One region of the Pseudomonas sp. P65(2024) genome, then DNA from elsewhere that is predicted to be linked to it. Evidence: predicted binding sites of a transcription regulator. Region 1 holds the regulator's gene; the other holds the start of a gene.

Region 1 (5,938 bases):
TCGCGGGCGGGCATCGTGGGGCGGATCCTGTGGGCTAGAGGTCGCGGTGGCGGACCTGGACGTTTTTCAGGGATTGCTGGAGCAGTTGGCCAAGCCGTTCGGTGATGTACACCGAGCGGTGGTGGCCGCCGGTACAGCCGATGGCGATGGTGACGTAAGCGCGGTTGCTGGCGGCGAAGCGCGGCAGCCACTTGAGCAGGTAGCCGGAGATGTCCTGGAACATTTCCTCGACGTCCGGCTGGGCGGCCAGGTAATCAATTACCGGCTGTTCGAGGCCGGAATGCTCACGAAGTTCCGGCTTCCAGTACGGATTGGGTAGGCAGCGCACGTCGAACACCAGGTCGGCGTCCACCGGCATGCCACGCTTGAAACCGAATGACTCGACCAGGAACGCGGTGCCTGGCTCGGGCTGGTTGAGCAGGCGCAGCTTGATCGAATCGCGCAGTTGATAGAGGTTCAGGCTGGTGGTGTCGATCTTCAGGTCGGCGAGGTCGGCGATCGGGCCGAGCAGCTCGCTTTCCACGCGGATCGCCTCGGCCAGCGAACGGCTGTCGTTGGTCAGCGGGTGGCGGCGGCGGGTTTCCGAGAAGCGCTTGAGCAGGGTGTCTTCGTCGGCGTCCAGGTACAGCACGTCGCACTGGATATGGCGCGAACGTGCATCTGTCAGCAGTTCGGGGAAGCGTGACAGGTGGCTGGGCAGGTTGCGCGCATCAATGGACACAGCGACCTTCGGTTGCAGCAGCTCGGTGTTGAGCAGCGCGTTTTCCGCCAGCTGCGGCAGCAGCCCGGCGGGCAGGTTGTCGATGCAGTAGTAGCCGTTGTCTTCCAGCACGTCGAGGGCGGTACTCTTACCGGAGCCGGAGCGGCCGCTGACGATGATCAGGCGCATGTTCAGTGCTCGTTCTGTACGTCCAGGACGACCTGGTAAAGGGTCTCGCTGCTGTCGGCGGCACGTAGGCGATCGCGGACCTCCTTGCGATCTAGCATGCTGGCGATCTGACGCAGCAGTTCAAGGTGGGCATCGGTGGCAGCTTCCGGGACCAGCAGGACGAACAGCAGGTCGACCGGGGCACCATCGATGGCGTCATAATCAATGGGGGCATCCAGGTGCAGCAGGGCGCTTACTGGCGCGCTGCAACCCACAAGCCGGCAGTGCGGAATGGCGATGCCATTGCCAAAACCGGTGGAGCCGAGTTTTTCCCGAGCGATGAGCTTGTCGAAGACATCTTGCATCTCCAGCTCGGGTACTTGCTCGGCGATCAGGGTGGCGACCTTTTCCAGGGCGCGCTTCTTGCTGCCGCCCGGCACGTTCACGAGTGAACGGCCGGGGGTCAGGATGGTTTCAAGTCGGATCATGGATGAGGGGGATCAGCGGGCGGCTGCGCCTTGCAGCAGGCTTTGCTGTTTTTCCTTGTGTTTTTTCAGTTGGCGATCGAGTTTGTCGGCCAGGGCGTCGATCGCCGCGTACATGTCTTGGTGTTCGGCGTTGGCGACGACTTCGCCACCGGGAATCTGGAGTGTGGCTTCCACCTTCTGCTGCAGCTTCTCGACCTTCATGATCACCGTCGCATTGGTGATCTTGTCGAAATGACCCTCCACGCGGGCGAGCTTCTCGAGCACGTAATCGCGCAGTGGTTGGGTGACTTCTACATGCTGTCCACTGATGTTGACTTGCATACAGCTTCTCCTTTGTTGCCCGTGCATAAAGAGGCAGGTCTTGCACCTGCCACTGAAACGCTGTGGCACATCCTGGGGCTACATCAGTCGCTTGCGCTCGCTTGATGGGGCGATGCCCAACGATTCGCGGTACTTGGCGACGGTGCGACGGGCTACCTGGATGCCTTGTGCCTCCAGTAAACCAGCGATCTTGCTGTCACTCAATGGCTTTTTCTGATTTTCCGCCGCCACCAGTTTCTTGATGATCGCGCGAATCGCCGTGGACGAGCATTCGCCGCCTTCGGCGGTGCTCACGTGGCTGGAGAAAAAGTATTTCAGTTCGTAGATGCCGCGCGGGGTGTGCATGTATTTCTGCGTGGTCACCCGGGAAATGGTCGACTCGTGCATGCCCACCGCCTCGGCGATATCGTGCAGCACCAGCGGCTTCATGGCCTCGTCGCCATGGTCGAGGAAGCCGCGCTGGTGCTCGACGATCTGTGTCGCCACCTTCATCAGCGTCTCGTTGCGGCTCTGCAGGCTCTTGATGAACCAGCGCGCTTCCTGCAGCTGGTTGCGCATGAAGGTGTTGTCGGCGCTGGTGTCGGCGCGGCGAACGAAGCCGGCGTACTGCGGGTTGACCCGCAGGCGCGGTACCGCTTCCTGGTTGAGCTCGACCAGCCAGCGCTCGCTGTCCTTGCGCACGATGACGTCGGGCACGACGTACTCGGGCTCGCTGGACTCGATCTGCGAGCCGGGGCGCGGGTTGAGGGTCTGCACCAGTTCGATGACCTGGCGCAGCTCGTCTTCCTTGAGCTTCATGCGGCGCATCAGCTGGCTGTAGTCGCGGCTGCCGAGCAGGTCGATGAAGTCGGTGACCAGGCGCTGGGCCTCACCCATCCAAGGCGTCGAGGCCGGCAGTTGGCGCAGTTGCAGCAGCAGGCATTCGCCCAGGGAGCGGGCGCCGATGCCGGCGGGTTCGAACTGCTGGATGCGGTGCAGCACCGCCTCGACCTCGTCCAACTCGATGTCGAGTTCCGGGTCGAAGCCTGCGCAGATTTCCTCGAGGGAGTCCTCCAGGTAGCCCTGGCCGTTGATGCTGTCGATCAGGGTGACGGCGATCAGGCGGTCGGTGTCGGACATCGGCGCCAGGTTGAGCTGCCACAGCAGGTGACTCTGCAGGCTCTCGCCGACCGAGGTGCGGGTGGTGAAGTCCCACTCGTCGTCATCATTGCTCGGCAGGCTACTGGCGCTGGTCTGGTAGATGTCCTCCCAGGCGGTGTCGACCGGCAGTTCGTTGGGAATGCGCTCGGCCCATTCGCCGTCTTCGAGGTTTTCCGCGGTGCTGCTGGTACTGGTTTCCTGGAAGCTGTTGTCCTGGACTTCGGCGGCCGGCTTGTTCTCGGCGTTGTCCGCCATCGGGTCGCTGTTGTCGAAGTCCTCGCCGTCTTCCTGACGTTCGAGCATCGGATTGGACTCCAGCGCTTCCTGGATTTCCTGCTGGAGGTCCAGGGTGGAGAGCTGAAGCAGACGGATGGCCTGTTGCAACTGCGGGGTCATCGTCAGTTGCTGGCCCATTTTTAGGACGAGCGATGGTTTCATGGCTGGGGCTTGATACCTTGTTGCCGGCGCGCATGCGCCATCCACTACACGGAGGGCGCCTGGGCGCCGATTTTAAGCAAGTTATATGCCTGAAATTGCAGCGTTTGCCTAGAGCACTGTAACAACTTAAGCCTCGAACAGGCGCCTGCGCCAGTGCTCCGGGCAGGCCAGGGTCAGAGTCGGAACTCGTGCCCCAGGTATACTTCCTTGACCAGCTGGTTGGCCAGGATGGTCTCGGCGTCGCCTTCGGCGATCAGCTGGCCATCGTTGACGATGTAGGCGGTCTCGCAGATGTCCAGGGTCTCGCGAACGTTGTGGTCGGTGATCAGGACGCCGATACCCTTGTTCTTGAGGTGGTGGATGATCTGCTTGATGTCGCCGACAGAGATCGGGTCGACACCGGCAAAGGGTTCGTCCAGCAGGATGAACTTGGGCGCGGTGGCCAGGGCACGGGCGATCTCGACGCGGCGGCGTTCGCCGCCGGAGAGGCTCATGCCGAGGTTGTCGCGGATATGGCTGATGTGGAACTCCTGCAGCAGGCTTTCCAGCTCCTTGCGCCGACCGTCACGGTCGAGGTCCTTGCGTGTCTCGAGGATGGCCATGATGTTGTCGGCCACCGACAGCTTGCGGAAGATCGAGGCTTCCTGCGGCAGGTAGCCGATACCGGCCTTGGCGCGCCCGTGCATGGGTTGGTGGCTGACGTCGAGGCTGTCGATCAGCACGCGACCTTGGTCGGCCTGGACCAGGCCGACGATCATGTAGAAACAGGTGGTCTTGCCGGCGCCGTTGGGGCCTAGCAGGCCGACGATCTGGCCGCTGTCGATGGACAGGCTGACGTCGCGAACGACCTGCCGGCCCTTGTAGCTCTTGGCCAGGTGCTGGGCTTTGAGGGTTGCCATTTACTCGGCCTTTTTCTTCGGTTGAATGACCATGTCGATGCGCTGACGTGGTGCAGTCACGTTGCCACCGCGACCGGCGGTAGCCACCTGGGTCTTGGTGTTGTAGACGATCTTCTCGCCTTCGGTGGTGTTGCCTTCGTTCTCGACCTTGGCGCGATCGGTGAGGATCACCATGTCTTTCTGCGCCTGGTACTGGATGGTCACGGCCCAGCCTTTCATCTTGTCGGGCTTGGCGGCGCTCTGCTGTTGCTCGAAGTAGGCCAGGTTGCCCACCGAGGTGACCACGTCGATGTCGCCGGAGGCGGCGCGGGTCATGGTCACGGTGTTGCCTTTGATCATCATCGAACCCTGGGTGATGATCACGTCGCCGGTATAGGTGGCAACGCCCTGCTTGTCGTCCAGGTGGGCGTTGTCCGCCTGGATGCGGATCGGCTGGTCACGGTCGTTCGGCAGGGCGAAGGCGCTCGCGCTTCCCAGTGCTACGCCCAGGCTGAGCAGAAGGGGGATGGTTTTAACGAGCCTCATACTGTCCTCTTACGTTAGAGAGCAGGTCCATCCTGCCTTCTTTCAAATACGCTTTCATTCCTTTGCCCGTAGTCGTGCCACCGGCGCCGTCGATTCTAACGGCTTGCTCGGTCTGCGCATATTGCTTCTGCGGGAACACGGTCATGCGTGTGCTGGTGATGATGGTTTCACGTTGCTTCTCGTCGGTGCGCGCCACGCGCACATCGTCGATCAGCTCGACCTCGGTGCCGTCCGGATTGACCTCGGCGCGCTTGCTCTGCACGTGCCAGGGATACTCGGTGCCACGGTACATGTGCAGGTCGGGCGTGGTCACCAGGGTGACCTCGCTGGCCTTCAAATGCTCGACCTTGGCGGCGGTCATCTCGTACTGCAGCTTGCCGTCGGGCAGGAACTGCAGGCTGTGGGCGTTGATCGCATAGTAGTCGATGGCGCTCTGGTCGACCTGGGCCTGCGGCTGGTCGAGGAAGCTCTCCGGGCTGATATTCCAATAGCCTACTGCAACGAGCACGGCGGCGATCCCGCCTAGCAGCGCGACATTTCTGATCTTCTTGCTGAGCATGGGCAGCCTTACAGGTAATGGGCGTTGGCAGCGTCCAGGGTGCCCTGGGCCTGCATGATCAGTTCGCAGAACTCGCGGGCGGCGCCTTCGCCGCCGCGAGCCTGGGTAACGCCATGGGCGTGCTGGCGAACGAATGCCGCGGCGTTGTGCACCGCCATGCCCAGGCCGACGCGGCGGATAACCGGCAGGTCGGGCAGGTCGTCGCCGAGGTAGGCGACCTGTTCATAGCTTAGATTGAGTTCGGCGAGCAGGCCGTCGAGCACCACCAGTTTGTCCTCGCGGCCCTGGAACAGGTGCGGGATGCCGAGGTTCTTCGCCCGGCGCTCGACCACCGGGGTCTTGCGCCCGCTGATGATCGCGGTGGTCACGCCCGCGGCCATGAGCATCTTGATGCCGTGGCCGTCGAGGGTGTTGAAGGTCTTGAACTCGCTGCCGTCCTCGAGGAAGTACAGGCGGCCGTCGGTGAGCACGCCGTCGACGTCGAACACCGCCAGCTTGATGGCCTTGGCGCGTTGCATCAGGTCCTGGTTCATTTACATCACTCCGGCGCGCAGCAGGTCGTGCATGTTCAGGGCGCCGGTCGGGCGGTCTTCCTGATCGACGACCACCAGCGCGCTGATCTTGTGGTCTTCCATGATCTTCAGCGCCTCGGCGGCGAGCATCTCGGCGCGGGCGGTCTTGCCGTGCACGGTCATGACCT
Region 2 (5,938 bases), on a different contig from region 1:
GCGTCGAGGACCTGCACCTGGCCGGCCTCGAGCAGCAGGTAGCGGCTGCCGCTGGCCTCGAAGTCGGTGTCCTCCGGCTCCAGCAGGATCCGCGCGTTCTGGGCGAACTCGGCGATGCCGCTGACCTTGAGCACTGCCGTGTCCGGGTCGGTGCTGCTTGCCAGCCACAGGCCCAGCGCCGAGTTGTCGGCAATCCTCAGGTTGCCGTCGAGGGTGGTGTGAAGGCTGTGCAGGGTGAAGGTAGTGGGTGGCTCGCTGCTGTCCCCCACATCGATCCAGCCACCGTTTGCCAGGCGGATGCTGTTGCTGCCGGGGGATCCGTAGGCGACGCCATAGGTGCTGTCGCCTTCGACCTCGATGTTGGCCAGGCCGACAAGGTCGCCGTAGATCTTGCTGCCCTGGCGCATGATCAGCTCGACCGGGCGGTTGCTGGCGGTGGCGTCGATGGCGACTTTGGCCCAGATCTCGCCGCTGTTGAAGATGTTCAGGTCACCGTTGGCCTTGTACCCGGGTTGCAGGCCGGGGCCGTCGAAGGCGGTATTGCCAATGCGGATGGCGGTGTCGCCGGCCACGATCCTGCCGCTGTTTTCGATATGACGTCCCAGGCTGTCGAACAGGGTCGCGCCGTCGAGCACGATGGCTTGGGAGCCTTGGTCACCAGCGAAAATCTGGCCCTGATTGTCGATGCCGGCCAGTACGGTCGGCCGGTTGGCGGCATCCGTGGTGGCGTGGATGGCGATGGCGCCCGGGCCCGTCGCGCTGATCTCGCCGCGGTTGACCACCCGCTCTTCCAGGTTCGCCCCTGCCAGGTTGATGGCCCGTGAGTTGCGGCCGGTGGCGATGATGCGGGCGCCTGCGGCATTGATCAGGCCGCCATGGATGCGGCTGATGTTGCTACCGGAGCTGGACAGGTCGATGCCGTAGGTGGGGCCGCCATTGTTGTACGAGAAGCTGCTGCCGGCCTTGAGCAACCCTTCGTTGGTCAGGTCGTCGTCGACGGTGCTGGCGCTCAGGCGCAGGGCGGCACCGTCGAGGCTGGTAGTGACAACATTGCCGCGGTTGGTCAGGAAGCCGCCGATGTTGGTGCCGCTGATACGGATACCGTCGCTGCGATGGATCAGGTCGACAGCGTTCGTGTCGTTGTCGTTGATTACACTGCCAAGCGTCATGTTGCCCGCCACCAGGCTGTTCGCGAGAGCGATCGCGTCCTGCTGGCGGCCGGTGAAGCTGCCGGTGAACTCGAGGTCGTCGGCAAAGGACTGGTGGTCACCCCTGTAGCCGGCATCGGTCAGTGCAATGGTCTGGGGCAAAGCCAGGGCGGGGGCGGGAATGGCGCCGATCAGGAGGGCCAGGAGGGTCTTGCGCAGGTTAAGCGGTGGCACGGTTTCGTTCCTTTGAAATCGTAATGAAAGCGGCGCGCATCCATGCGGGCAACAACCGTGATCGCGTAGGCTGGTGCGCGAGGACGCGGATGCTATCGCGATTGGTGGCTAAATGACATGTCGAATTGACGTCAATTTTTTGTTTTGCCGCTTTTGCCGCCTGGCAATTGCCGCTTGCCGAGTTCGATGCGGAAGCACATTGCCGCTTTTCTGGCATCGCCAGTGTCCTGATATCTGGCTAGCCCCCGCTTTACTTGGGGTTGCGCAGGTTGGCACAGCCCTTGCTAAAGCCTAAGCCAACGAAACTCTGGTCAACCTTTGAAGGTTTCCCCGATATGAGCATCAGCTTCGACAAGGCGCTTGGCATCCACGAAAAGGCATTGGGCTTCCGTGCCCAGCGTGCCGAGGTGCTGGCCAACAACATCGCCAACGCCGACACGCCCAACTACAAGGCGCGTGACATGGACTTCTCTTCGGTGCTCGCCGCCGAGGCCGACAAACAGCAGAACGGACGTATCGCCCTGGACCGCACCAACAGCCGTCACATCGAGGCCGAAGGCCTGGCGATGATGGACGACACGTTGCAGTACCGCACCCCGATGCAGCCGTCGATCGACCAGAACACCGTGGACGCGCAGATCGAGCAATCGAACTACACCGAAAACGCCGTTGGCTTCCAGGCCAGCTTCACCCTGCTCAACAGTAAATTCAAAGGGCTGGTATCGGCCCTGCGTGGAGAGTGACCATGTCCCTTGCCAGTGTCTTCAACATCGCCGGTAGCGGCATGAGCGCGCAGAATACGCGCCTGAACACCGTCGCTTCGAACATCGCCAACGCCGAGACGGTGTCCTCGAGCATCGACCAGACCTACCGCGCTCGTCATCCGGTGTTCGCCACCACCTTCCAGCAGGCTCAGGGCGGCGCGGGCCAGTCGCTGTTCGAGGATCAGGGCGAGGCGGGGCAGGGCGTCCAGGTCAAGGGCATCATCGAGGACCAGAGCAACCTCGAGGCCCGCTACGAGCCGAACCACCCGGCGGCGAACAAGGACGGCTACGTCTACTACCCGAACGTCAACGTGGTCGAGGAGATGGCCGACATGATCTCCGCCAGTCGCGCGTTCCAGACCAACGCCGAACTGATGAACACCGCCAAGAACATGATGCAGAAAGTGCTGACCCTGGGTCAGTAAGCAGGGAGCCGTAATGACTACCACCAATACCGATACCAAGGTCGGCAGCGGCTATCTGGATTCGCTGCAGAAGCCTGCCAACAAGAGCAACACCGGGCAGGCCGGCAGCGCGCTGGGCAAGGATGCGTTCCTGCAGTTGCTGGTGACGCAGATGAAGAACCAGAACCCGCTGGATCCCCAGGACAACGGCGAATTCGTCGCGCAGTTGGCCCAGTTCAGCAGCCTCGAGGGCATCCAGTCGCTGAAGGAGTCGGTCGACGGCATCCTCACCGGCATTGGTTCGTCCCAGGCGCTGCAGGCCACTTCGCTGGTCGGTCGCTCGGTGATCGTGGCGAGCGACAAGGCGGTGGTCGACACCACCAAGAGCTTCAATGGCCAGGTCGTGGTGCCGTCGAACATCACCGAGGGCAAGGTCAGCATCAAGGACAAGGATGGCAACGTGGTCAAGACCATCGACCTGGGGGCGCGCAAGGCCGGTACCGCCGACTTCATCTGGGACGGCAAGAACGAGAAGGGCGAGGCGGTCGAGCCGGGCACCTATACCTTCAGTGCCGAGACCAAGGTCGACGGCAAGGCCAAGACGCTGGCCACGCTGCTGCCGGCCAAGGTCAACAGTGTCAGCTTCCAGAACGGCAGCGAGATGATGCTCGACCTGGCCGGTATCGGCAAAGTCGGCATCTCCAAAGTAACCACCATCGGAATCTAACGCCGCAGCATCGGCACAAGGAGCGAGTAAATGTCTTTCAATATCGGCCTTAGCGGTCTCTACGCGGCGAACAAGGCTCTGAACGTTACCGGCAACAACATTGCCAACGTCGCCACCACCGGTTTTAAATCGTCGCGCGCCGAGTTCGGCGACCAGTATTCGCAGTCCATCCGTGGCACCGCCGGCGGCAAGACCCAGGTAGGCAGCGGCGTGAAGACCATGGCGGTCTCGCAGATGTTCAACCCGGGCAACATCAATGGCACCGGCCAGGCGCTGGACATGGCCATCGACGGCAACGGCTTCTTTGCCCTGAATGACAACGGCTCGCGGATTTACACCCGCTCCGGCGCCTTCTACAGCGACAAGGAAGGCTACGTGGTCAACGCCAACGGCGCCAACCTGCAGGGTTATCCGGTGGATGAAAACGGCAAGGTCATCCAGGGGTCGCTGACCAACCTGAAGATCGATACCTCGAACCTGTCGCCGAAGCCGACGGGTCGCATTTCCGAAACGGTCAACCTGAACTCCAGCGACGCAGCGCCGACAGTTGCGCCGTTCGATCCGACCAATGTCAAAAGCTACAACTACACCTTCAATACCCCGGTCTACGACAGCCAGGGCAACGAACACCAGATGAACCAGTATTTCGTCAAGGATGCCGGTACCAACTCCTGGACCATGTACACCACCATCGATGGTCGCAATCCGGCCGACCCCACCTTGTCCACTCCGCTGGTCAACAAGCTGCCGTTCACCTCGGCAGGCAAGCTGGATACCGCCGCAATGGCTGCCGGGCCGGTCGCAGGTGGCTTGACCGTCGCTGCCGACAAGACCTTCCAGCTGGCCAACTGGGTGCCGGCCGAGAAGAACGCCGCAGGCGCCTGGGTAGGCAATGGTGCCACCGCACGCACCGGTGGTGTGACCCTGGACATGCTGGCCACCACTCAGTACAACGCGGCCTCGGCCACCACTGCCAAGGACCAGGATGGCTATGCCACCGGTGAGCTCGCCGGCCTGACCGTGGATCAGAGCGGCAACCTGTTCGCCAACTTCACCAACGGCCAGAACAAGGTCATCGGTCAGGTGGTGATCGCCAACTTCGCGAACCTGCAGGGGCTGACCCCTGTCGGCGCCACCGCCTGGAAAGAGTCCTACGCTTCGGGCGTGCCGATCATCGGCGAGCCGGACACCGGTACCCTGGGTCGTATCGCGGGCAGTTCCCTGGAAGACTCCAACGTCGACCTGACTGGCGAGTTGGTCAACCTGATCAAGGCGCAGAGCAACTACCAGGCCAACGCCAAGACCATTTCCACCGAAAGCACCATCATGCAGACCATCATCCAGATGACCTGATGATCGTGGCGTGAAAAAGCCCCTGCTTGCGGGGGCTTTTTCACGTCTGGCACAGCGGAGGGCAAAGCCATGAAGAAACTGTCGATGCTCGTGGCGGTGGCGGGCGCACTGTTGATCGCGCTCTCGCTGCGCGCCGCGCCGGCGCCCTGGTATCAGTGGCAAAGCCTGGCGACCGGGCGCTACATGTGCTCGGCCACCGATCCGGGCGAGGGCTGGAAGCGTCATTCCGGGCCCTACAACAATGGCGCGTGTCGGAACAACTGACGGGGTGTTGCCGCCTGCGGCAAACATTCGCCGACAAACTGACGCTTTTTGTCTTGGCGTGGCCCTGAATGCCCCGTACTCAAAGGGTTGCGTCAGTTTGGTTCGATATTTGCTTTACCCTTGCCAACGATAGCGCGGCAAGGTTCGCGTAGAGGAGATGCTGTGGACAAGATGCTTTACGTGGCCATGACCGGCGCCAGCCAGAACGCGCTGGCGCAGAAGGCCCATGCCAACAACCTGGCGAACGTTTCCACCAACGGCTTCCAGCGTGACCTGGAGCAGGCGCGTTCGATGCCGGTGTTCGGCGACAGCTTTCCGGCACGCGCCTTCGCCATGACCGAGCGCCCGGCCACCGATTTCAGCGAGGGTGCGCTGGTCGAGACCGGTCGGGAGCTGGATGTGGCGGTTGCCGGCAAGGGTTTCATCGCCGTGCAGGCACCAGACGGTAGCGAAGCCTACGTGCGCACCGGCAGCCTGAACATCGACGCCCTGGGCGTGCTGCGTGCTGGCAACGGCATGCCGGTGATCGGCAATGGCGGTCCCATCGCCATTCCGCCGGAGCAGAAGGTCGAGGTCGGCGACGACGGCACCATCAGCATCCGCGCCATGGGCGAGGATCCGCGGGTGATGGCCGAGGTCGACCGGATCAAGCTGGTCAATCCGGATATCAAGGGGCTTACCAAGGGCCTGGACGGCATGATCCACACCACCACTGGCCAGCCGGCTGACGCCGATGTCAACGTGCGGGTGGTCTCGGGTTTCCTGGAGTCTAGCAACGTCAATGCCGTCGAGGAAATGACCTCGGTGCTGGCGCTGTCCCGTCAGTTCGAACTGCACGTCAAGATGATGAACGCGGCCAAGGAAGGCGATGAAGCCATGGCTCGGGTTTTGCAAATCGGCTAATTACATTTGAACGGGTGCCGTAAAACAGGCGCACGAGGAGAACATTAAATGCTTCCGGCTCTTTGGGTCGCTAAAACCGGCCTGTCCGCCCAGGACACCAACCTCGCGGTCATCTCCAACAACTTGGCCAACGTCTCGACC

What was found. Region 1 encodes sigma-54, which starts transcription at its own class of promoters, with help from an activator protein. Its sites were predicted from a motif close to ANTGGCATNNANNTTGCTNT; they were not measured.
Region 2: a site for sigma-54 is predicted at 1,651-1,670, ahead of flgB (flagellar basal body rod protein FlgB). Genes of this name have one in related genera too.

What each region holds. Positions count from the first base shown of each region.
Region 1 is NZ_JBLIYX010000016.1:35,828-41,765, reverse strand. It holds gene AC25MA_RS19875 (HPr family phosphocarrier protein) at 1-14, opposite strand, end outside; gene rapZ (RNase adapter RapZ) at 35-889, opposite strand; gene ptsN (PTS IIA-like nitrogen regulatory protein PtsN) at 892-1,356, opposite strand; gene hpf (ribosome hibernation-promoting factor, HPF/YfiA family) at 1,369-1,677, opposite strand; gene AC25MA_RS19855 (RNA polymerase factor sigma-54) at 1,756-3,255, opposite strand; gene lptB (LPS export ABC transporter ATP-binding protein) at 3,429-4,154, opposite strand; gene lptA (lipopolysaccharide transport periplasmic protein LptA) at 4,155-4,679, opposite strand; gene lptC (LPS export ABC transporter periplasmic protein LptC) at 4,666-5,238, opposite strand; gene AC25MA_RS19835 (KdsC family phosphatase) at 5,247-5,771, opposite strand; gene AC25MA_RS19830 (KpsF/GutQ family sugar-phosphate isomerase) at 5,772-5,938, opposite strand, start outside.
Region 2 is NZ_JBLIYX010000012.1:49,726-55,663, reverse strand. It holds gene AC25MA_RS16950 (autotransporter family protein) at 1-1,382, opposite strand, end outside; gene flgB (flagellar basal body rod protein FlgB) at 1,718-2,125, shown strand; gene flgC (flagellar basal body rod protein FlgC) at 2,128-2,571, shown strand; gene flgD (flagellar hook assembly protein FlgD) at 2,585-3,277, shown strand; gene flgE (flagellar hook protein FlgE) at 3,308-4,630, shown strand; gene AC25MA_RS16925 (hypothetical protein) at 4,700-4,894, shown strand; gene flgF (flagellar basal-body rod protein FlgF) at 5,057-5,797, shown strand; gene flgG (flagellar basal-body rod protein FlgG) at 5,846-5,938, shown strand, end outside.